3 regions of the Vibrio sp. 10N.261.46.E11 genome follow, and region 1 is predicted to be linked to each of the others. Evidence: riboswitches for the same ligand, from Rfam matches in the RefSeq annotation. Region 1 holds a riboswitch; each other region holds the start of a gene.
What was found. Region 1 has a riboswitch for thiamine pyrophosphate ahead of thiB (thiamine ABC transporter substrate binding subunit). Riboswitches for the same ligand answer to the same signal wherever they lie in the genome.

Region 2: linked by a shared signal. The riboswitch ahead of thiD (bifunctional hydroxymethylpyrimidine kinase/phosphomethylpyrimidine kinase) and the one ahead of thiB (thiamine ABC transporter substrate binding subunit) in region 1 are both predicted to bind thiamine pyrophosphate.
Region 3: linked by a shared signal. The riboswitch ahead of thiC (phosphomethylpyrimidine synthase ThiC) and the one ahead of thiB (thiamine ABC transporter substrate binding subunit) in region 1 are both predicted to bind thiamine pyrophosphate.

What each region holds. Positions count from the first base shown of each region.
Region 1 covers NZ_JBFRQW010000054.1:49,225-57,465, forward strand. The annotation lists gene pmbA (metalloprotease PmbA) at 1-967, opposite strand, end outside; gene yjgA (ribosome biogenesis factor YjgA) at 1,086-1,610, shown strand; gene thiQ (thiamine ABC transporter ATP-binding protein) at 1,754-2,458, opposite strand; gene thiP (thiamine/thiamine pyrophosphate ABC transporter permease ThiP) at 2,452-4,071, opposite strand; gene thiB (thiamine ABC transporter substrate binding subunit) at 4,154-5,146, opposite strand; TPP riboswitch at 5,200-5,319, opposite strand; gene AB4407_RS17335 (flavin prenyltransferase UbiX) at 5,363-5,986, opposite strand; gene mpl (UDP-N-acetylmuramate:L-alanyl-gamma-D-glutamyl-meso-diaminopimelate ligase) at 6,024-7,382, opposite strand; gene fbp (class 1 fructose-bisphosphatase) at 7,652-8,241, shown strand, end outside.
Region 2 covers NZ_JBFRQW010000032.1:2,978-11,218, forward strand. The annotation lists gene AB4407_RS10605 (DUF2999 family protein) at 1-225, shown strand, start outside; gene AB4407_RS10610 (DUF4382 domain-containing protein) at 648-1,676, shown strand; TPP riboswitch at 1,866-1,977, shown strand; gene thiD (bifunctional hydroxymethylpyrimidine kinase/phosphomethylpyrimidine kinase) at 2,074-2,982, shown strand; gene AB4407_RS10620 (ABC transporter ATP-binding protein) at 2,972-3,730, shown strand; gene AB4407_RS10625 (ABC transporter permease) at 3,828-4,568, shown strand; gene AB4407_RS10630 (ABC transporter substrate-binding protein) at 4,689-5,645, shown strand; gene tenA (thiaminase II) at 5,654-6,322, shown strand; gene thiM (hydroxyethylthiazole kinase) at 6,394-7,179, shown strand; gene AB4407_RS10645 (methyl-accepting chemotaxis protein) at 7,331-8,241, opposite strand, start outside.
Region 3 covers NZ_JBFRQW010000085.1:18,573-26,813, reverse strand. The annotation lists gene AB4407_RS20515 (multicopper oxidase family protein) at 1-1,037, shown strand, start outside; gene crcB (fluoride efflux transporter CrcB) at 1,138-1,521, shown strand; TPP riboswitch at 1,584-1,682, shown strand; gene thiC (phosphomethylpyrimidine synthase ThiC) at 1,812-3,761, shown strand; gene AB4407_RS20500 (thiamine phosphate synthase) at 3,761-5,053, shown strand; gene AB4407_RS20495 (ThiF family adenylyltransferase) at 5,043-5,825, shown strand; gene thiS (sulfur carrier protein ThiS) at 5,822-6,031, shown strand; gene AB4407_RS20485 (thiazole synthase) at 6,034-6,798, shown strand; gene thiH (2-iminoacetate synthase ThiH) at 6,806-7,933, shown strand; gene AB4407_RS20475 (aminopeptidase P family protein) at 8,081-8,241, opposite strand, start outside.

The DNA.
Region 1 (8,241 bases):
TTGCTAACACACCATCAGTGATGATTTCACGATCTTGAGTGAACACACCTTCGCTATCGAATGGGCTTGAAGCCAAACCACGTAAGATATGAGGGCGCTCAGAAATGTTAAACCAATCAGGTAAAATTTTCTGACCTAGGTGATCTAATAAGAAAGACGACTTACGATAAAGGTTGCCGCCACTTATCGCCATCACTAGGTGACCGATAAGACCTGTAGCAACATCATTTGCGAACATGATTGGGTATTGGCCTGTTGGTAGCTTTTTCGCATCCAAACGGCTAATGGTCTTTTCTGCAGCTTCCTGACCTACGCGCTCAGGCGTCCATAGCTCATCACGGTGACGTGCAACGGTGTAGCTGTAGTCACGTTCCATTTCACCATTAGCGCCTTGTCCAATCACGCAGCAGCTCGTGCTATGGCGGCTTGAAGCGTAGCTTGCTAGTAAACCATGGCTGTTACCATAAACCTTAACGCCATAGTGGCTATCGTAGCTTGCGCCATCACTCTGTTTGATCTTGTCGCTATAAACTAACGCTTGCTTCTCAGCAGCAATCGCAATCTCAGCGGCATAGTCAGGGTTTGGTTCATCAGGGTGGAAAAGATCCAAGTCTGGAATTTCTTTTACCATGTATTCTTTTGCTGCAGGACCAGCAAACGGGTCTTCAGATGTGTACTGAGCGATATCAAGCGCAGCCGCGACTGTTTGAGCAATAGCCTTTTCACTCAGATCAGATGTAGATGCGCTGCCTTTTTTCTGGCCGCGATAAACAGTAATACCTAGCGCACCATCACTATTAAATTCAACGTTTTCCACTTCACACATACGTGTTGAAACACTTAAACCCGTTGACTTAGTAATAGCAACCTCAGCGGCGTCTGCACTCACTGATGCCATATCCAACGCTTTAGCTACTGCGGCTTCTAGCTCAACTCTTTGCTGGGCGACTTGCTGTTTTACATCCATATCTATTCTAATTTTTTAGGTCAATATTACGTAGGATAACAAGAATTTCGCTTTCTCCCCAAGATTCTTGCTAAAATAGGCAATATATTCGTTTGAGATAGTGACATAGGCAGAAAAGATGGCTCGCAAAAACCAAAAAGCCCCATGGGAACCAGAAGAAGAAATCATCTGGGTAAGTAAGACAGAAATGAAAACGGACATGGACGCCCTGCAAAAGCTGGGAGAAGAGCTTGTTGACCTAAAGCCTTCTGTATTAGACAAATTTCCGCTGTCTGAAGATTTGGCACAAGCGATTAAAGATGCACAACGCTTTAAAAATGAAGCGAAGCGCCGTCAACTTCAATACATTGGTAAAGTAATGCGCAGTGTCGATCCAGAGCCAATTCAAGCGGCTTTAGATAAGATTCGCAACAAACACTCTCAAGCAACAGTTGAACTGCACAAACTAGAACAACTGCGTGATCGTGTTGTTGCAGAAGGCGATGCGGCCATTTCAGACGTTATGGAAATGTACCCGGAAGCTGACCGTCAACGTCTTCGTCAGCTCGCTCGTCAAGCTAACAAAGAGAAAGCGGCAAATAAACCGGCTAAGTCTTCTCGTGAAATATTCCAAATCTTAAAAGAGCTAAAGCTAGGCGACTAATCTTCGCCGCCCTTTAATCAGAAAGATAATAAAAGACCTAGCGCATGCTAGGTCTTTTTGTTTTTGACGCACTCGATATCAAGAAGCTCTCAATATCAATAAGTACTCAATATTAAGAAGTACTCACAGGAGTGAAAAAATTATCATTCACCCGCTTTAACAAACGAGCTTAGCTCTTGCTGTGGATGATCAGCCGTCAGTGTCTCTATCGAGTCTGCAACCAACACCTTACCTAGCGCTACAAAAACGAACTTATTTGCGATACTGCGTGCATCACCTAAGTGGTGAGTAACCATCAATACCGTAATGTTTCGCTCGGCGGCTAATCGCCTAACAAGGTTAAGCATTTCCTCACGAAGCAAAGGGTCAAGCGCAGAGAAAGGTTCATCAAGCAGCCAAATATCATGAGGCTGAACAAAGCATCGAGCTAACGCGACACGTTGGCGTTGACCGCCTGATAAGTGCTCAGGCAATCGATCCAAATACTCCGCGACACCCACTTGTGCAGCGGCCTGTTCGACTTCGTGCTTTTGGGTTGCCGTAAGCTTTAACCCTGGATGCAAGCCTAAGCCAATATTTTCACGTACGGTGAGATGGGCAAACAGGTTGTGCTCTTGAAACAACATCGCTAATGGACGCTGATGTGCTTCTTTGCCAATCAGTGACTGTCCCGCTACAGAGATCTCACCCGAAGTGGGCTCAATAAACCCAGCAACCAGTGCCAACAGCGTTGATTTACCTGCGCCACTTGGCCCCATCAGCGCAACAATATCGCCCTGCTCAGCTTGAAAATCAAAGCAAAACAACTCTCTGTGATAGTGGTAGTCCACATCTTTCATCACTAACAACATCGGTTCCTCAATTCTTTAGCATCGAGCTTAGATCTTCGAGTAAATAAAAATTCAATCAGGCTAAAGCTGCCAACACTCAATAACAGTAAGCTCACGGAAACCACAGCTGCGGCTTCCATTTGATAGCTGCCTAATAATTGGAATAGGTACAAGGGCAGAGTTCTAAAATCTTGGCTACCAAACAAAGCAATCGCACTTAAGTCACCCATTGCTAACATAAAGCTGATCGAGAAGGCTTGTGCCATCGGTTTACGCAATGCGCGCCACTCCACTAGCCTAAAACGCGTGAAACCAGTCATTCCCAAACTTGCGCACACATACTGATACTGCTGAGACAAATGTAGCATAGGTTGAGCCAAGGTTTTAATTACGTAAGGAAGCGCCATTAAACTGTTTACTGCAATCACGATAAAGAAAGCTAAACTGAAAACATCGGTGAATGAACGCAGTAATAAGAAGAGGCCCGTACTGATCACTAGCCCCGGAGTCACTAAAATAATAGTACTAATCAACTCGATTTTATCGGCTCGAAAATTCTTGTTCTGTAAACGCCATGCTCGACTAGTCAGCAGTATGGCGATACCAATACCAACCGCGATAACACTTGCTAATGACGCGACTTTAACCGAGGTCATTAACGCAGCCCAAAACGGCTCACTGCTCAGTACAGTGAGCGCCTGAGAGTTAATACCACTAAAGATAACCATAGCTAATGGCGGCAATACCAGCATTGAGACGGTGATGATCCAAAAGCTATCCCAAGCTTTTGACCACCAGCAGTCCTTAACCAAATATTTCTCTTCCGACAATTGACTGGCTGTCACTGAAATAGGTTTCGATAGGCGTTGAATGCTCACAGCTAGCACACCACACAGCAGCATTTGCCATATCGCGAGCAAGGCACCAGCCTGCAGGTCAAAGTCGAATTTAATCGCCTGATAAATGGCGAGTTCGATAGTGGTTGATTTAGGTCCTCCGCCTAGTGCCATCACGGTAGCAAAGCTGGTAAAACACAGCATGAAGACCAAACCACACACATGCGGCAATTGCTGTCTTAAACGAGGCCATTCAACCCATTTGAATTTATTCCAATGGCTCATGCCCAAATGAGCACACAGTTTATGCTGCTCAGCAGGTACGGTATCTAACGCTTGCAAAAGTAAGCGGCTGGCATAAGGCAGGTTGAAGAAAACGTGCGCCAACAAAATACCGTTCAACCCATAAATCGAGAATGGTAGTTCAATGTCGAAGTTCGCCAAGAATTTAGCTAACCAGCCACTGTTTCCGTAAATCGCTAGCAAGCCAAATACACCGACCAACACAGGTAGAACTAAGGTCGACGCAAACAACCTTAATAACAAGGCTCGTCCAAAAAACTGTCTGCGACACAGAGCGTGTGCAATGGGTATAGCAAAGCCAACACTCAGCACCGTTGAGAGTGTCGCTTGATAAAAGCTGAATTTCGTTACATGCCAATAGTAAGGATCGGACCATACTTGGCTGATATCAAGAGAAGGGGCATTGCTAAGCAATGCCCCAACTGCTGAAACCACGAAGGCGGTAATGAGTATCGCAACCCAGATCCCGACCTTAGGTGTTTTCTTTATCATAGATTGATTTTTACCGTAAATGGCTCACTCAATTGATGTCGAATGAACCTTTAAATACAGAAAGCTAGTTTTTAAAAGTACGTTAGAAAGTAAGCGCACTCTGCCATTCACGAATCCAAGGCTTGCGCTTCTCGGCGATCTCTTCAGAGCTAAAGCTCAGCGCCTTCTGCGGTACAGTTAACTGCTCAAAACCTTTTGGTAGCTCGACACCCGTTACTGGGTACATCCAGTTACCTGTAGGCATCGCCGATTGGAACTCATCACTTAGGAGAAAGGCCATAAACTCATCAGCAAGCTTTTCGTTACTACTGCCTTTAACCTTAGCAGCCACTTCAACTTGAGTGTAATGCCCTTCTTCGAAGCTTGCAGCTGCGTACTTAGAATCACTTTCTGCAATGATGTGATAAGCCGGAGAAGTTGTGTAAGACAACACTAAATCAGACTCGCCTTCTAGGAACATAGAGTAAGCTTCAGACCAGCCTTTAGTCACAGTCACCGTTTTCTGAGCAAGCTTCTTCCATGCTGCAGTTGCTTCATCACCGTAAACCGACTTCATCCATAGCATCATGCCTTGGCCTGGTGTTGATGTACGTGGATCTTGATAGATAACCTTAAGATCGTCACGTTGCTCAACCAGTTCTTTCAGGCTCTTTGGCGGATTTGCTAGCTTCTCTTTGTTATAGATAAACGCAAAGTAACCAAAATCATAAGGAACAAAGGTACTGTCGTTCCAACCGTTAGGAAGCGTCACAGATGATGTATCAACACTGTGCTCAGCCAATAGGCCCGTAGATTTCGCTTCAGCCATGAGATTATTATCTAGGCCTAAAATGATGTCAGCTTTGCTGTTGCCACCTTCAAGACGTAAGCGGTTTAGAATAGACACACCATCTTCTAACGCGACAAAATTCACATCACAACCACACTTTTCTTCGAATGCTTTTTCAACGGCAGGACGAGGGCCCCAATCCGCAGCAAAAGAGTCGTAAGTGTAAACAGTTAAGGTGTTGTCTGCTGCGAAGGCAGAAAAAGAGATGGCTGTAGTAACAGCAAGAGTTGTTAATGTTAATTTCACTGGACGCTCTCCATGGTCTGAGCGGCACAGGTTTGAGGGAGGAGAACGGTAGAGGTTATTCCTAACTCAATTCCTACGCCAGCATTATCTGGTTCAGGTTTACGGGTCCCAAGCGTGTGCTTGATCTCAGCTCGCATTCATTATTTGAATGGTTCGCTCCCCGATGAGTGTTCAGGATTGTAATTTGATTTTTAACAATAAGCCATCAAGTTTGGATCAATTACGTTGATCGTACCCCCAACGTGGCACTAAACCTTGCTCGATACCAAGATGGTCCAGAATGCGCGCCACCATAAAATCAACCAAGTCTTCAATCGATTTAGGTTGGTGATAAAAGCCCGGAGCTGCAGGCATGATCGTCACGCCCATGGTCGAGAGTTTGTGCATATTCTCTAGATGCAACGTAGAAAATGGCGTCTCACGAACCACCAACAACAACTGTCCTCGCTCTTTCATAACCACGTCTGCTGCGCGCTCGATCAAGTTATCTGATAGGCCATGAGCAATCGATGCCAAGCTTCCCGCAGAGCATGGACACACCACCATCTGCTTCGGTGCTGCTGAACCAGAGGCAACCGGTGAGAACCAATCATCTTTGCCACACACCACCAGCTTTTCTGGGTCGCAATCTAAATGCTTAACCAAAGCTTGTTTCGCAGCATCTGGCCCAGCAGGTAACTTAAGTTCATGCTCGGTCGCCAACACCACTCGCGCTGCCGATGATATTAGCAAGTAGACCTGATAATCGGCGGCCAAAAGGCATTCAAGTAAACGCAGGCCATAAGGCGCACCGGATGCGCCAGTGAAAGCCAGAGTTATCGCTTTATCGTGTTTTGTCATGTTCTCAATTACTTCAAATTATAAGGTCGTGGATGCGTTAGCCTTTGATTGCCAATCCATCCAACAGTTTCTGGTGAATACCACCAAAGCCACCATTACTCATTACCAAGATTTGATCGCCCGCTTGTGCCTCAGAGACAATTTTAGCAACGAATGCATCCATGTCATCACTCACATGTGCCGGTTGGTGACACGCATCGGCGACATCTTGTACCGACCAATCAATGTTATCGGGTTGGAATAAGTAAGTAGAATCCGCTTGCTTCAACGAATCAGCCAGCGTTTCTTTGTGCACACCGCGCTTCATGGTGGCAGAACGAGGCTCTAAAACGGCAATGATTTTCTTTGTGTCGACCTTATTACGTAAGCCGCCCAGCGTAAGTTCAATCGCCGTTGGGTGATGTGCAAAATCGTCATAGACAGAAACACCAGCTACTTCGCCTTTAAACTCTAAGCGACGCTTGGTATTAATGAAAGTCGCCAGCGATTCGCACCCTAAATCAGGTGTCACACCAACATGTCTTGCCGCCGCAATCGCCATCAAAGCATTGCTTACGTTATGATCGCCAACTAAATCCCAGTCTACGATTCCAACACATTCACCTTGGAAGTACACCTCAAATTTGGAGCCATCTTTAACTAATTTCTTGGCATCCCAATCCCCGAGCTCACCACTCGACTCAGTTTCACTCCAGCAGCCACGAGATAACACATCTTGGATCGCGGTATCTTGCTTCGGTGAGAAAATACGGCCATTGCTTGGCACAGTGCGCACTAAGTGGTGGAACTGACGCTTAATCGCTTCAAGATCATCGAAGATATCAGCATGATCGAACTCTAGGTTATTCATCACTAAGGTTCTTGGGTGGTAATGAACGAACTTAGACCGTTTGTCGAAAAAAGCACTGTCGTATTCGTCGGCTTCGACCACGAAGAACATGCTTTCACCAAGGCGAGCAGAGATACCAAAGTTACCCAACACTCCGCCCACTAAGAAGCCAGGCGCATAGCCACAGTCTTCTAAAATCCAAGCCAGCATGCTCGATGTTGTTGTCTTGCCATGCGTTCCCGATACCGCAAGAACCCAACGGTCATGCAACAAGAACTCTTGCAACCATTGCGGCCCTGAGGTGTATCTAAGATTGTTATCCAATACATACTCAACACACGGGTTGCCACGGCTCATCGCATTACCAATAACCACTAAGTTAGGTCTTGGTTCTAATTGGCTAGGGTCGAACCCTTCAATAATTTCAATCCCTTGAGATTCCAACAAGGTACTCATTGGTGGGTAAACATTCGCGTCACTACCGGTAACCTTGTGACCTAATTGACGAGCCAATACCGCAGCACCTCCCATGAAGGTGCCACAAATTCCTAAGATATGAATATGCATAAATTGCTTCCAAACGCTTGGCTAAATGAACCATGCCTAAATCAAACTACTGCACTCATTATCATTAAATGAAGATTAAAAGCGAGTAGCAATGCAAAACAAATTTAGTCGACATAGTAAGTGAGATCTGCGTCGCTTAGTTCATTACCATTAAAAAGATCTAACCTTTAGAATTTAACTAGGCGTCTAGGTGAATAAAGCCCAAGTAAGAGGCGAATCCTATAGTGCTCAAATTCCCCCTAATATTGAGAGAAGTTTAAGGAAATAACATGTCTGAGATGCGCACCCTTGGTGAGTTCATTGTTGAGAAACAGAGTGACTTCCCCCATGCAAGCGGTGATCTATCATCCCTTTTGTCGTCTATTCGACTTGCTGCAAAAATTGTTAACCGTGAGATCAACAAGGCTGGTCTAGTGGACATCACTGGCGCTGTTGGTACAGACAACGTTCAAGGTGAAGAACAGCAAAAGCTAGACCTTTACGCGAACGACAAGTTTAAAGCGGCTCTAGAAGCTCGTGATCAAGTTTGTGGTGTTGCAAGTGAAGAAGAAGACGAAGCTGTCGCCTTCAATAAAGAGCTCAACAAAAACGCAAAATACGTCGTTCTGATGGACCCACTTGATGGTTCTTCAAACATCGATGTCAATGTATCTGTTGGTACAATCTTCTCTATCTATCGTCGAGTTTCGCCTGTTGGTACCCCACCAACACAAGAAGACTTCCTACAGCCAGGACACAAGCAAGTAGCCGCGGGTTACGTAATTTACGGCTCATCAACTATGCTTGTTTATACAACAGGTAATGGCGTAAACGGCTTCACCTACGACCCATCTCTGGGCACCTTCTGTCTATCTCATGA
Region 2 (8,241 bases), on a different contig from region 1:
GAGAACAATATTAGCGACGAGCAGATCAGCGAGCTATTCAAGACGTTGACCGAAAACCCTCTTGCAGCAATGGCGACAATCAGCCAACTTGGTTTACCACAAGATAAGCTTCAAATGCTGATGGGTCAGGTAATGCAAAACCCTGCGCTAATCAAAGAAGCAGTTGAAGAGCTTGGCCTAGATTTTTCTAAGGTTGAAGCCGCTAAAGAGCAACTTCAAAAATAAGTGAGTTTGACTGAGCTGATATCGTCTTAGCTTAATCAAAATTCAATGAAAAGGTCGTTTAAGTTCAGCAATAGGCTGTCTTAACGGCCTTTTTTGATCTTGGTGGCGATTATTCACTTTGATCAAGTTGTTTAAAATCATCCTCTCCGACCCTATGCATACCGACCATTTCAACACAATTGACAGCACCTTTGCCAAATATGCGTTGCTACTGACAATTTGCCTACTAGACTTAATTAACCTATGTGCGACTTGATATGTGCACCTTGATGAACAGTGCTTTTGGATGAGGAACGCCCTGAATCGTAGGGACATAAACATTAAACAATAGCGCTGTTTATTTATGGGTCACAACAAGAAAAAGAATAAGAGGGCACTCAAATAAGCCCTTTATTGAGCAGTGATTTTATAGGAAATGAGTTATGAAATATTTAAAGGAAACGGCTTTAGCGAGCCTTGTGCTGGCAGGGCTTGTTGGTTGTGGCGGAGACTCAGGATCATCAAGCAGTACGACACCCATTACCTTGAGTGTGAGTGATGCGCCCGTCGATGATGTTAAAGATGTGACGGTGACATTCAGCAAGGTGGCTTTACTTCCTCAAGGGGGAGGTTCGCCACTAGTTTATGACGTGTATAAAACGGATGACAATGGTAACTACGTTGACAAAAACGGTGATCCTTTGCCAGACGGTGAAGACCCTATTCCACTCAGTATTAATTTATTGGATTACCAAGGCAGCGAGGCGCTTCCTTTGATTAAAAATGAGGTCATCCCGGTAGGCAGTTATAAGTTGTGTGTGTTTGCTCATGATGGTGACCACCCAACAACACCTTCTTACGTTATAGAAAACGATGATACGAACCGTCAGTTAACGGTGAAAGGTAATGGCGCGTGCCCGCAAGGTGTGGGTAAAGAAGATAACGCTGGTGTGCTGTATTTTAACAACTCATTCAATGTGAACCAACAGAGTAACGATTTTGTTGTTGAGTACGATCTTCGACGCGGATTAAAGAACAGTTCAAGTCTCCCTGATTACACCATTCAAAGGACGTCTGTGAGCCTTATCAATAAGGTTGAGACAGGAAACATTGAAGGTACTGTAGCGACAACAACTTTTGGAGCTTGTAACCCGACAAATGACAATACCTTCGTTCAATCGGTTTATTTGTATGAAGGTGACATCGTTAAAGCTGACATGGCACCAATTGGTGGTACAGCGGAGAAAAAACCGATCACTTCAGCGTCAGTGACATTGAATAAAGCGCAGACCAACTATGAGTTTTCTCTGGGCTTCATTGATCCAGGGACTTACTCTTTAGGCTATACCTGTACCGCACAGCATGACAGTGATGAAGACAATGCTGATCCGGTTGCTGATGGTTTTGATATCTATGCTGTTGAAAATAGTGTTCAGGTATTGATTGGTCAGAACAGCCAAGTATCGTTTTAAATCTTTAACGTGATTAAGCATTCGAATAAATACGGCCTCTTATTTGGAGGCCGTAATGTTTAATGGAGCCAGCAGCCCTACGTTGTTTTTCTGTGTTCAGAGCACAGCCTTCAGTGAATTTCATTGATGAATAATTCTTATAATTGAATAAAATCAGTATCTCAGTTGTGAGAGTGCTGTTACTATCGCTATCAATAGTCGGGGGGCATATACCTTATTTGGTGTTTGCTGAGATCGTTAATCGAGACCCGTTGAACCTGATTCAGTTAATACTGGCGTAGGGAACTATAAGCACTCGATCTACGTCTGCACCCATGAAAGCTTTCATGAGCCTAATGCGACTTCTCCTTCGATCAGTGTTCGTTCTCCTACGTCTTGTAAGATAGTAGGAGCGACAATGACACACAGTTCTATTTCAAAAGATTTAACGCCAAAAGCCTCAACTACAAAATCCTCAACACAGCAGCACTCTGCTGAAGACACGATTCGCACGAATACTCCGATTGTTTTAACCATCGCGGGTTCTGACAGTGGCGGCGGTGCCGGTATCCAAGCTGATATTAAAGCCATGTCTGCTACCGGTAGTTTTGCTTGTTCTGTGATTACCGCGATCACTTCCCAGAACACTCAAGGTGTGTCAGCCATTTTCCCTATTCCACTCGACCATGTCGCTAGCCAATTAGATGCGGTTTTTACTGACCTCAATATCGTGGCAGTAAAAGTCGGCATGTTGGCTGATGCGCAAATCATTAAAGTCGTTGTGGACAAAATTAAGCAATACCAGCCTAAGCACTTAGTGATTGATCCTGTAATGGTTGCAACCAGTGGTGACCTTCTTTTAGAAAACGCTGCCATTACTACGCTAAAGCAAGAGCTGATTCCGTTGGCAGATATCATTACCCCGAACTTGCCAGAAGGCGCAGCACTTACGGGTAAACCGGTACCTGAAAGCGAAGCTGAAATGCAGGGCATGATTGAAGACCTGCGTGCTTTGGGTGCCAAAGCGGTACTCCTAAAAGGCGGCCATTTAGAGAAAGATGAGAACAGTAACGACTTACTGATTCTGCCAACCACGTCTGCTCTGATTAGCGCAAAGCGTTTTCCTACCAAAAACACCCACGGTACGGGTTGTACGCTTTCATCTGCTATTGCTTCTTTCTTAGCTCAGGGCAACACGCTGGCAGAGGCTGTGGACCTAGGCAAACAATACATTTCTCGCGCGATTGCTCATGCTGATGAGTTGCAAATCGGTCAAGGTCATGGCCCTGTAAATCACTTCTTCGCTGGACACGGTAATGTCCGTTAATACCGTTGGTGTTCAGCTCAGCAATGCCTCCTTACGTTATAACGACAGCGAGTACGCGACCTTGTCTGGGTTGTCGCTTAGCTTAAACGCAGGTAAGTGGACAGTATTGCTGGGTCGAAGTGGCTGCGGAAAAACCACGGTATTGCGTTATCTGGCAGGGTTGCTGGACGACAAGGTGGAGTGGCAGGGCACATTGGCAACCTCTGATGAATTGCCTTTAACGGATCGCATCGCTTACATGGCGCAGCAAGATTTGTTATTGCCGTGGCTATCGGTCATCGACAATGTTTGCCTGAGTCATCGTTTTCAAAATCCAGCTTCTGATAAAGCACGGCAAACCAATCAAGCACACGAGTTGTTAGCTGAAGTTGGTTTAGCTGATTATGCGAATGCGATGCCGGATCAGTTGTCTGGAGGCATGCGTCAACGTGTTGCTTTGGCTCGAACCTTAATGCAAGACAAGCCAGTGGTGCTGATGGATGAGCCGTTCTCTGCGCTGGATGCGGTAACAAGACATAAGCTGCAAAGTTTAGCGTGTGAACTGTTAAGAGATAAAACCGTTGTGTTGATTACTCATGATCCACAAGAAGCGGTGCGTTTGGCGGACAACTTGTATGTGTTGCAAGGCACACCTGCGAATGCTCAGTCTTTGTCTGTGCCTAACACGGCGACACCACGAGTGTTAGATGGTGAATGCGCTGAGTTACAACAAGCGATCTTAGATCAGTTGGAGCGTGATTATGAATGATCTAACGCGAAGCGAAGTTACTGATAGCTCCAAGATAGAAAACTCAATGGAGGAAAGTTCAGCTAACACACCAGCTAGCACTATACGTTCTCGTCAGATGAACCCTGTTGCTCGATTAATTATCAGCGGTGCTGTGATTCTCGGTTTATGGCAAATGGTAGTGGTTATCTTCGAAATGCCGAGCTTCATTCTGCCGACTCCCGCCGAAGTCTTCATCAAGCTAATCGAACGCTACGATGTGTTACTTAAGCACACTTGGGTGACTGCGCAAGAGATCTTACTTGGTCTATTGCTCGGCTTGTCCATGGGGCTATTTTTCGCCCTACAGATGTTGATGTTTGAACCGCTGAAACGTTGGTTGTTGCCTATCTTAATCGCTAGCCAAGCGATCCCTGTGTTTGCGATCGCGCCAGTATTGATGCTGTGGCTTGGTTATGGCATCGCTTCGAAAGTGGTGATGGCGGCGATCATTATCTTCTTCCCTGTGACCGCATGTTGTTACGACGGCTTACGCAATACACCAACAGGCTACCTTGATCTTGCTAAGACCATGGGTGCATCTAAATGGCAATTGCTTCGTCATATCCAACTGCCTGCGGCACTGCCAACATTGGCGTCTGGTATTCGTGTGGCGGTGGTGATAGCCCCAATTGGTGCAGTCGTCGGCGAGTGGGTGGGGTCGAGTGAAGGGCTAGGTTACTTAATGCTTCAAGCCAACGCGCGCATGATCATCGATGAGATGTTTGCGGCCTTGTTTATCTTGGCGGTGCTTTCAATCTCGCTCTACTTCATCACGGACAAATTACTTAAAAAAGCTATCCCTTGGGAGAACCAGTGATGGTTCGCTCAATAACTCTTTGTTTAATAAAGCTTCGCTCAAGGCTATTTATCTAAACAACACCTCGTTAAAAATTAGCTCGACACACACAATAAGAATATTCAAAAGGAAAGGTTAACTGTGAAAAATACAAAATTGATAGGTGCAGTGGCACTGCTTGCTTCATTGGTTTCAGGCCATGCATTTGCGGATTCTGAACAAAAGAAACTGACACTGATGTTGGATTGGTTTGTGAACCCGAACCACGGCCCAATTGTGATTGCTCAAGAGCGTGGTTACTTTGCTGAGCAAGGCTTAGACGTTGAAATCCAAGAGCCTGCAGACCCAAGCACACCAGCGAAACTGGTCGCAGCAGGTAAAGTCGATCTAGCCGTAACCTACCAACCAAGCCTAACTATGGATGTAGCAGCTGGCTTGCCTCTCGTTCGTGCATCAACTCTTATCGCAACACCACTGAACACGCTGATGGTTTTAGATAACGGCAAGAACGATTCGCTAGCGGATCTGAAAGGCAAAAAGATCGGTATTGCGATTGCGGGTAACGAAGAAGCGACCATCGGCACTATGCTAGCGCAAGAAAATGTTGCGTTTACAGACGTGCAAACCATCAATGTCGGTTGGGCACTGTCGTCTTCATTGGCATCGGGCAAGGTAGACGCAATCTGGGGTGGCTTACGTAACTTCGAAACTAACCAGTTAGCTCTTGAAGGCTTTAAAGCCAAAGCGTTTTTCCCAGAAGAGCACGGTGTGCCAGCTTACGATGAGCTGATCTTTGTGGCAAACGCAAAGCAGCACGACGATGAAGCGATCAAAGCGTTCAACAAAGCATTGGAACAAGCAACGACTTACATCGTGAACCATCCAAAAGAGTCATGGAGCGAGTTTGTGGCGTATTCACCAGATACGTTGAACAACGAGCTTAACCAACGCGCATGGAATGACACACTAACCCGTTTCGCACTTCGCCCTTCTGCAGTAGATATGAAGCGTTACGACGATTACGCGCAGTTCATGTTCGACAAAGGCATTATCAAATCACTACCAAAAGCCGCTGATTACGTACCGACTTTTGACTAAGGAATCTCATGAAATACCAAGACTTAATCCAAGCCTGTCAGCAAGATTGGCAAGACTACACCGAGCATGATTTTGTTAAAACGCTGGCAAACGGCACACTCGCTCAGCCGTGTTTTCTGCATTACTTGAAGCAAGATTTTCTGTTCTTGAAACAGTATGCCCGTGCTTATGCGTTGGCGATTTACAAAGCGAAAACGCTGGCTGACATGCGCCGTGCACTGCCAAGTGTTCATGCACTGCTAGATTCTGAAATTTCACACCACGTGACTTACTGTGGTGAGTGGGGGTTAACGGAATCTGATTTAGAGAACGAGCCTGAAGATTTCGGCACAGTCGCTTACACGCGCTACGTTCTAGATGCCGGAATGACGGGTGATCTTGTCGATCTGTATGCGGCATTGGCTCCGTGTTCAATTGGTTATGCCGTGATTGGTAAAGCGCTATTAGAAAGCAGCGATACTGTTTTAGAAGGCAACCCATACGCGAGCTGGTTACAGCTTTACGGCGGAGAAGAGTTCCAGTCTGGCGTGGCAACGGGCGCGGAATATTTCAATCAGCTACTGGCTGAAATTGATATTAACAGCGAGCGCGGTCAAAACATCGTTCATATCTTCAAAACCGCAACGCGTATGGAAGTGGCTTTTTGGCAGCAAGGGCTGAACGCTCTTAATGACTAATCACGGCTAAACCTTGTCGCTAGCCAACCTGCAGCGGCTTAAAACGACTTCTAACGAATAAGGACTTACCCATGCTAACTGAACAAATCATCCAATCGTTGCGCGCAGTACGAGAGCAAAAACCATTGGTTGTGAATATCACCAACTACGTCGTGATGAACAATACGGCCAATGCGTTATTGGCGATTGGCGCTTCACCTATCATGGCGCACTCACAACAAGAACTGGCTGAGATGATGTCTTTCTCGGGCGCGCTTGTGATTAACATTGGCACGTTAGACAGTGTTTGGACGCCAAGAATGCGTTTCGCGGTTGAACAAGCGAATGCGAACAACAAAGTGGTGGTTCTTGACCCTGTGGGTTGTGGCGCAAGTACGCTGCGTACCGAGACTTCTCGTGAAATTGCACGTTTAGCGGATAAGTTGATTATTCGTGGTAACGCGTCTGAAATTATCGCACTAGCGGGCGAGCAAGCGCAGAGTAAAGGCGTTGATGCGCTAGATAGCAGTGATGCTGCACTAGGCGCTGCACAGTGCTTAGTGGCTGAATACGGCGCGAATGTGGTGATTTCTGGCGAGACAGATTACGTTGTCACCAAAGACAGTGTTGTGACGTTAAACAACGGTCATCTAATGATGCCGTATGTAACCGGCATGGGGTGCACCTTAACGGCATTGACGGGCGCATTTGCTGCTGTTGGTGAAGAAAGTGGTTTGGCTGCAGCGGCGGTATTGGGCGTGGTTGGTGAGATTGCCGCTGAGAACTCACGCGGCCCAGGTAGCTTGCAAATGAACTTACTTGATGAGCTGTATCAGCTAGATGAAGAGACACTGATTCAACGTTTGAAGATTCAGTAAGCTCAACCTGGTTATAAGCATTTAGTTCACTAAAAAGCCCCCAACACGAATGTGCTGGGGACTTTCTTATTATATAAACCGTGTTCGCTATATTTTCAATAAGCGAGGCTCTAAATAACAGAGACTTTGAATAACAGAGACAGAAAGTTAGCTAGGTTCTAAATCGATTCACTTGGTTTTCTAAGTGATGAGCAACTTCGGTTAAGTCACTTGCTGCACCTGAAATGCTGCTGACCGACTCTTGGTTTCTCTGCGCGATGGTATTAGCACCTTGCGCATTTTCACCCAGTGATTTGGTTAAGCAATCCTGCTCATCGACGGATACTGCGATCTGGCTATTTGCTTGGTTCAGATCTTGAATGTGTTGGTTGATCACATGTAAGTTCTGAGAAGCTTGCTGTGCCTGAGTTGAAGCATCTGAAACCGTGCTGTGGCTCTCTTTGATCGACTCTAACGCATCTTTAGCGCCACGTTGCAGTGAGGTGATGAGTTCGTCAATCTGGCTTGCAGAATCTTGGGTGCGCTTAGCGAGCGTTCTTACTTCATCGGCTACGACAGCAAATCCGCGACCTTGTTCACCTGCGCGCGCTGCTTCAATAGCCGCATTCAATGCCAACAGGTTAGTTTGCTCAGAAACGCCTTTGATTACTTCAAGAATGGCACCAATGTTCATCGACTCTTTGTGTAGGTCAGTCACTTTCTGGCTACTCACCTGCATGCTTTCATCGGCGCTGCCAATTTCATGCAGTGTCTTGTCTACTTCTTTGAGTCCCATCGCCACATTCTCGGTGGCTTGGTTTGCAACTTGAGACGCGTGGTTAGCACTTGCAGCAATTTCTGATGTGCTAGAAGCCAACTGATCGGCGGCTGACGAGATATTGATCATCTCATTGTTTAACTGGGTCGCGTTAGCTGAGCTGGTGTTAGTCACTTGATTAAGCGATTCCGACATCTCACCTATACGCACACTAGAGCGGTTCACTTGGCCAACGATATCGCGCAGAGATTCAATGGTGATCTCCATGTTGGTCAGCAGTTCGCCTATCTCGTTTTTGCTCTCGA
Region 3 (8,241 bases), on a different contig from region 1:
GTGAAACGTTTGTCTATGAGTTCACGCCACCAGATGCGGGTACATTCTGGTATCACCCACACATGAACAGTGTTAAGCAACTTGGTATGGGCTTGGTCGGGCTTATTATTGTCGAAGAGAGCGAGGCAGTTCAGTTCGATGAAGAGCATGCTCTGATGCTTAAACATTGGCATATCGACAAACAAGGTCAGTGGAAAGACTTGATGATCCCTCGCCTCAGCGCTCGTATGGGCACGCCAGGAGAGTGGAGTAGCGTTAATGGAGTACATGAACCTATCTATCAATTGAAGCAGCATGCAACGACTAGGCTGCGTATCGCTAATGTTGATAACACGATTACCTATCCTATAGCCATTGAGGGGGCTGAAGCATGGGTCATTGCTATTGATGGTAACCCTGTAAAGACACCTTATAAGCTGACTCAACACAAGATTGGCCCAGGTATGCGTGTCGATCTCGGGCTGATTGCTCCCAAGGCGGGGGAGCGAGTGAGTGTCCTTCAAATGAAAGGGCGTTTTCCTTTTTCCTTGTGTGAGTTTGAGGCTGTTGATTCAACGTTAATCGAAGGCCAAACACTTCCTTTATTGCCCCTCAATCCTGTGCCTAACTTAAATCTCGCTAATGCAGAAGAAATCGATTTTGTGTTTGAGTGGGAAGGGGCGGTATCACCGGTATCTAAAGATGGGAAGTCGATGCCTAAGTTTTGGCTTACGAATAAACGTGCGTGGGAGGGAATGAGTAAAGACAGTGTTCCAGACCCGTTGGCGACTTTGGAGTTAGGTAAAACTTATATATTCGACCTCAAGAACGTCACTCAGTACCATCACCCAATTCATATTCATGGTCATACATTCACTGTATTGGAACTTGATGGTAAAAAAATAGAAGAGCCCTTCCATACCGATACTGTGTTACTTGGAAAAAACGGCCGTGCTAAAGCTGCATTTGTTGCAGACAACCCAGGACGTTGGATGTACCACTGTCATGTCATTGAGCACATGAAAACGGGACTAATGGGATATATTGAAGTTAAGTGACACCTGTAACGTTTAATTTTTGCGCATGCATTCTAAGTTTCTACCCTCGCTTTTATCGGCGGTAAAGCTAGAATATAGGGACTGTTATTTGGGAGGATTCATGGGTCAGTTATCTATTTTAGGTTTTATTGCCATTGGTGGCGCATTCGGTGCTTGTTCGCGCTATTTGATTTCAGAGTTATGTGTGGTGATGCTCGGGCGTGGTTTTCCTTATGGTACGCTAACTGTTAACGTGATCGGCTCTTTGATTATGGGCTTGCTCATTGCCGCATTCGAGAATGAGATGATTGCGACGGAGCCATGGAGACAGATCATTGGCCTCGGTTTCCTTGGAGCATTGACAACGTTCTCTACATTTTCGATGGATAACGTGCTTCTTATGCAGCAGGGCGCTTTCTTTAAGATGGGGCTCAATGTGCTGCTCAACGTGGTTCTCAGTATCTCAGCTGCATGGATCGGCTTCCAACTTTTGATAAAGTCTTAAAACTTTCTTACGATTTGTTAACAACTCGGCTTGGTTTATCCAAGCCGTTTTTATATACTCGATCGAACTTGTCGGAGTGCCATATGGCTGAGACCGTTAACTCGGGATCCGTTGAACCTGATCAGGCTAATACCTGCGAAGGGAACAAGAGTAGATATCTAACTAGAATCCTTCTAGAGATCTATCTCCAGATCACAACTGTATTTCTTACCGTGATCCCTCTTGTAGCATCTAATCCGTCAAGCATTTTTATCCCTATAAATAATGGCTAAAAGCCAAGGAAAAATGCTATGTCGAGTCGTAAACAAGCAAGACTGGAAGCGAAGAATTTCATCGATTCTTTATCAGTACAACCTTATCCAAATTCAAAGAAAGCTTACATCCAAGGTTCTCGAGAGGACATTCAAGTCCCAGTTCGAGAAATATCCCTCGCAGATAGCCTTGTTGGTGGTACAAAAAAAGAGCCTGTATTCGAACCTAATGAGCCGATTCATGTCTACGATACCTCGGGTGTTTATACCGATCCTACGCATCAAATAGACCTTTATAGCGGCCTTCCTAAGTTGCGAGAGCAATGGATTGAAGAGCGTGGTGATACGGAATTGCTCGATGATGTAAGCTCTGTTTACACCAAAGAACGTTTAGAAGATGAAACCCTAGACGACCTTCGTTACGGAAACCTGCCTCGAATACGTCGCGCTACTGGCGACCAATGTGTAACTCAACTGCATTATGCTCGTCAGGGAATTATCACTCCTGAGATGGAGTACATTGCGATACGTGAGAACATGGGGCGTCAGAAGTTCGCTGATGAACAGCTTAATCACCAACACCCTGGCCATAGCTTTGGCGCAAACCTGCCAAAAGAAATTACCCCTGAGTTCGTGCGTAAAGAGGTTGCTGAAGGTCGAGCTATTATCCCTTCAAACATCAACCACCCAGAATCAGAACCGATGATTATTGGTCGAAACTTCTTAGTGAAAGTGAACGCCAATATCGGTAACTCTTCAGTAAGCTCTTCAATTGAAGAAGAAGTTGAGAAGTTAGTATGGTCAACCCGCTGGGGCGGCGATACCGTAATGGACCTCTCTACTGGCCGTAATATCCACGAGACTCGCGAATGGATCCTGCGTAACAGCCCAGTGCCAATTGGTACGGTTCCTATGTATCAGGCGCTTGAGAAAGTGAATGGCGTAGCCGAAGACCTTAACTGGGAAGTGATGCGCGATACCTTGATTGAACAAGCAGAGCAGGGCGTTGATTACTTCACTATCCATGCAGGTTTACTGCTTCGTTACGTACCTATGACGGCTAAACGTGTGACTGGTATTGTCTCTCGTGGTGGATCTATTATCGCGAAATGGTGTCTTGCACATCATCAAGAAAGCTTCTTATACACACACTTCCGCGAGATCTGTGAGATCTGTGCGAAGTATGATGTCGCTCTGTCACTGGGTGACGGCCTACGTCCAGGCTCTATTGCAGATGCCAACGATGAGGCTCAATTCTCGGAGTTACGTACTCTAGGTGAGTTAACCAAAGTAGCTTGGGAATACGACGTTCAGGTGATCATTGAAGGCCCTGGACATGTACCTATGCATCTTATCAAAGAGAACATGGACGAGCAGTTGGAGCACTGCCATGAAGCGCCTTTCTATACATTAGGCCCGCTGACTACAGATATCGCACCGGGTTATGACCACATTACCTCTGGAATTGGCGCGGCGATGATTGGTTGGTACGGTTGTGCGATGCTTTGTTATGTAACGCCTAAAGAGCATTTGGGCTTACCCAATAAAGAAGATGTTAAGACTGGCTTGATTACTTACAAGCTTGCTGCACACGCTGCAGACTTGGCAAAAGGGCACCCGGGCGCACAAATCCGAGATAATGCATTATCTAAAGCACGTTTTGAATTCCGTTGGGAAGACCAATTTAATCTAGCTTTAGATCCGGAAACAGCACGTTCTTTCCACGACGAAACCCTGCCACAAGAGTCGGGCAAGGTTGCTCACTTCTGCTCAATGTGTGGACCTAAATTCTGTTCTATGAAGATCTCTCAGGAAGTTCGAGAGTATGCGAAAGATACAGAGCAAGTAGCCGCGGATCAGGCCATCGAGATTAAGATGTTGGATAACCCGTTGGAAGGGATGCGTCAGAAATCACAAGAGTTCCGTGATACCGGCTCTGAACTTTACCACCCTGCAGTAGGTGCAAAAGAAGCTCAATTAGAGGAATAATGACAGTGAAGATACTCATCCCATCTCAAAATATTGAGTTAACGGGAGAGGTGCAGAACTGTCTATTGGTTGCTAAGCGACAAGGTTTAGCAACTGATGCAGTTGAGTTGGGCGTAAGCCCAACTCAATACTTCTTTATCGTTGATGCTCAGCAGGCGTTATCTATTGGCTTCGTTCATGATGTTGATTCATTGGCGGAGTGTAAGTTAGCGGAACTGAATCATGTTGTTGATTACAGTAATTCTGTCGCGCTAACTGACGTTGGTGGTGCTTTTACACAATCTCCAAACACTATCTATATTGGTGTCTCAGATGATTCATCTGTAATGGATATCTGGTCTCACCTAGATGCTAATCGTGTCATTAAGAGTGAAACTACAGCTCATAAAGAATTAGATAGCAGTGTCCACTTTGCTTGGCTACTTACTTTATTGGCGTTGGAATTCCCATTGGAAGACGCGCTGGTTTTAGCTCGCGCTGCATCGAATGTTTCACGTGGAACATGGCCAGCACATTATCAAAGTTTTCCTATCCCTGTCCTTGAAGATGAACGACTGAATATAAGCGTTGGTTGGGCTAACCAAGGGACATCACTTTCTTTCCCAGAGTTGACTAAGAATAGCCTCGGCTTATACCCGGTGGTTGATGATGTCGAGTGGATAGACAGGTTGCTCAAGCTCGGGATTAATACCGTCCAACTGCGTATTAAGAACCCTCAACAAGCCGATTTAGAGCAACAAGTCGCACGATCGATCGAACTTGGTCGAGAACATAACGCTCAGGTTTTTATTAACGATTACTGGCAGCTTGCACTCAAGCATGGTGCTTTTGGTGTGCACCTGGGGCAAGAGGATATTGAAGAATCAAACCTTTCCCAACTGAGCCAAGCGGGTATTAAGATCGGTCTATCGACTCATGGTTATTATGAGTTGCTACGCATCGTCCAGATTAATCCAAGCTACATTGCACTAGGTCATATATTTCCGACCACGACGAAACAGATGCCATCAAAGCCTCAAGGCTTGGTGTGTTTATCTCTGTACCAACAGCTAATTGATACTATCCCATACACAGAAGAACTTACCGGTTATCCGACGGTTGCTATTGGCGGTATTGACCAATCGACAGCTGCGCAGGTTTGGGAGTGTGGTGTATCGAGCTTAGCGGTTGTACGTGCGATTACATTAGCGACAGACCCACAAAAAGTGATCGAATTCTTCGATAAGCTGATGGCTCCTAGGTCTTCAATGACTAGTAAAGAGGTTATGCGGGAGCCTAGCTATGCTGAGTGACTTTGAATTTATTCGTTATCAACGACAAATTGCGTTACCTGAAGTGGGTGAACAAGGGCAACGAAACCTGTTAAACAGCCATGTGTTGGTGGTTGGTTGCGGTGGTTTAGGTAATGCCGCTGCTCTCTATCTCGCGGCTTCTGGAATTGGAAGAATCGTGTTGGTCGATGACGATTGTGTTGATTCATCCAATCTGCAAAGACAGGTAGCGTTCAAGGAAAGCCAATTAGGTTCGCCTAAGGTTGAAGCTTTGAAGCAACAATTGAGTGAACTCAATGGTCGCAGCCAAGTAAGAACTATCAATCAACGAATGAGTGAAAGTCAGCTTGAGCTTGAAGTGATGATAGCTGATTTAGTGTTGGATTGTACTGACAACTTCGAGTCACGCCAGCAGGTTAACCAAGCATGTTTCAGCACGAAGACCCCTTTGATTTCGGGTTCTGCAATCGGCTGGAAAGGCCAGTTTATTGTATTTGATTATCAGAACCAGAAAGGGTGCTACCACTGCCTTTTCCCGTTTGAGCACCATCCACAAACAACGCGTTGTAGTGATAGCGGCATCATTGGTCCAGTGGTCGGCACTATAGGTAACCTCCAAGCTCTTGCTGCTATTCAGCGTATTAGTAGTGGCGAGTTTAAAGTCGCAACACATCAACTAAAGCTGTTCGATGGCCAGACCATGAACTGGCAAAACCTGTTGGTCACGCAAGATAGCGCATGTCCCGTGTGCAGTGCGTCTGTAGTTAAGCATTTAGAAGAAGAAATCCAATGAGCCATATAACCATCTCGATAAACGAGCAACCAGAGCAGGTCGCGCAATCATCGTCTCTCTCAGACATCATCCAAGCACTATCGCTACCTGACTTAGGTTGTGTATTTGCTATTAATAATGCGGTTGTACCGCGCAGCCAATGGCAACAAACCATCGTCAATGAAGGAGATTCCATCTCTCTTTTCCAAGCTATTGCAGGGGGCTAACCATGTTAACCATCGCAGACAAAACGTTTCAATCTCGACTCTTTACTGGAACTGGCAAGTTCGCTAACAAGCATTTGATGGCGAGTGCTATCGAGGCTTCAGGTTCGCAACTGGCCACCATGGCGCTGAAGAGAGTTGATATTCGCTCTGAGCAAGACGATATCCTACAACCGATCATGGATGCTGGCGTGAACTTACTGCCGAATACCTCTGGGGCGAAGAGTGCAAAAGATGCCGTTTTTGCTGCGCATTTGGCTCGTGAAGCGCTAGGCACAAACTGGCTTAAACTGGAAATTCACCCAGATCCAAAGTACTTGATGCCGGACCCAATTGAAACGCTTAAAGCTGCTGAGCAACTGGTCAAAGATGGCTTTGTTGTATTGCCTTATTGCCACGCGGACCCTGTATTGTGCAAGCGCTTAGAAGAAGTAGGCTGCGCAGCTGTGATGCCACTCGGTGCACCTATTGGTTCAAATAAGGGTATCGCTTCGGCGGACTTCTTAGAGATCATTATCGACCAAGCGAATGTCCCTGTGATTGTTGATGCGGGCATTGGTGCGCCATCTCATGCTGCTCGTGCAATGGAAATGGGCGCAGACGCTGTGTTAGTGAATACGGCGATTGCGGCTTCTCAACAGCCCGTTGATATGGCGATTGCCTTTAAGCTGGCAGTTGAAGCAGGTCGAATGGCTTACCTTGCTGGACTTGCAGGAAAAGTATCTCACGCGGTTGCTTCGAGCCCGCTAACTTCATTCCTAGACGAGTAGTATTGTTATGACGTTTGTTGATCGATTTAAACAGCTCAACTGGGATGACATTGGTATGTCTATCTTCAGTAAAACGGCAGCGGATGTTGAACGCGCTCTGAGTAAACCTAAACGCGACTTGGAAGACTTTAAGGCTCTGATTTCTCCGGCGGCAGAACCTTACTTAGAGCAGATGGCACAACAATCGTTGGCACTGACTCGCAAGCGGTTTGGCAATACGATGTCGCTTTATATTCCTTTGTACCTCTCGAATCTATGCGCTAACGCGTGTACGTATTGTGGTTTTTCAATGGAGAACCGTATCAAGCGTCGCACGCTTACTTTGGATGAAATTGATGCCGAAAGTGCGGCCATCAAAAAGATGAAGTTTGATAGCGTGTTGTTGGTGACTGGTGAACATGAAACCAAGGTCGGGATGAATTACTTTCGACAGGTACTGCCGAATATCAAAAAGCAATTCAACTACCTTGCGATGGAAGTGCAGCCACTTGATCAACAAGATTACGCCGAACTTAAAACTCTCGGTTTAGATGCGGTGATGGTTTATCAAGAGACCTATCAACCAAGGACCTACGCTGAGCATCATCTACGTGGCAATAAAATGGATTTTGAATATCGTCTTGAAACCCCTGATCGCTTGGCAAAGGCGGGTATTGATAAGATAGGTATTGGTGCTTTGATCGGTTTGGAAGATTGGCGAACCGACTGCTTCTTTGTTGCTGCTCATTTAGATTACCTAGAGCGTACTTATTGGCAGACACGTTACTCGATTTCATTCCCACGTCTTCGCCCGTGTGAAGGTGGGGAGTCTAGTGGAGGCTTACAGCCTAAGTCGGTCATGAACGATAAACAGCTGGTTCAACTTATTTGTGCGTATCGCTTATTAAACCCTGAGGTTGAATTGTCTCTCTCGACTCGTGAGTCTGCAGCTTTCCGCGACAATGTGTTGCCATTGGGAATCACCAGTATGTCGGCTGCGTCTAAAACCCAGCCTGGTGGTTATGCTTCTGATGAGGAAGAGCTTGAGCAGTTTGAGATCAGTGATGAGAGAAGTGCAGCTGATGTTGAGTCGATGATCCGACAGCGAGGGTTCGACCCGGTGTGGCGTGATTGGCACAGTGCCTATTCTGGTTAATCAATATTTGGTTTATGTTCCACGTGAAACATCTTAATGATACTGGCAAATAAAAACGGCTACCTTTGGGTAGCCGTTTTGCTATTTGCTATTTAACTTATTAACCTAGCAAGCTCGTTTTGGTTTAGCTAACGGCTTAGCGAAGTATTATGCGTGAGATAATGGCGTCGTTGATTGGCGTAGCCATTCCAGCGTATCACCTTCAACTAATGGGCTAACGTCGTTCCATACTTTCTGATGGTAGTCGTTCAGCCACGCTAGTTCAGGTCGTGTTAGCAAATCAACATTGATGTTGCGCTTATCGATAG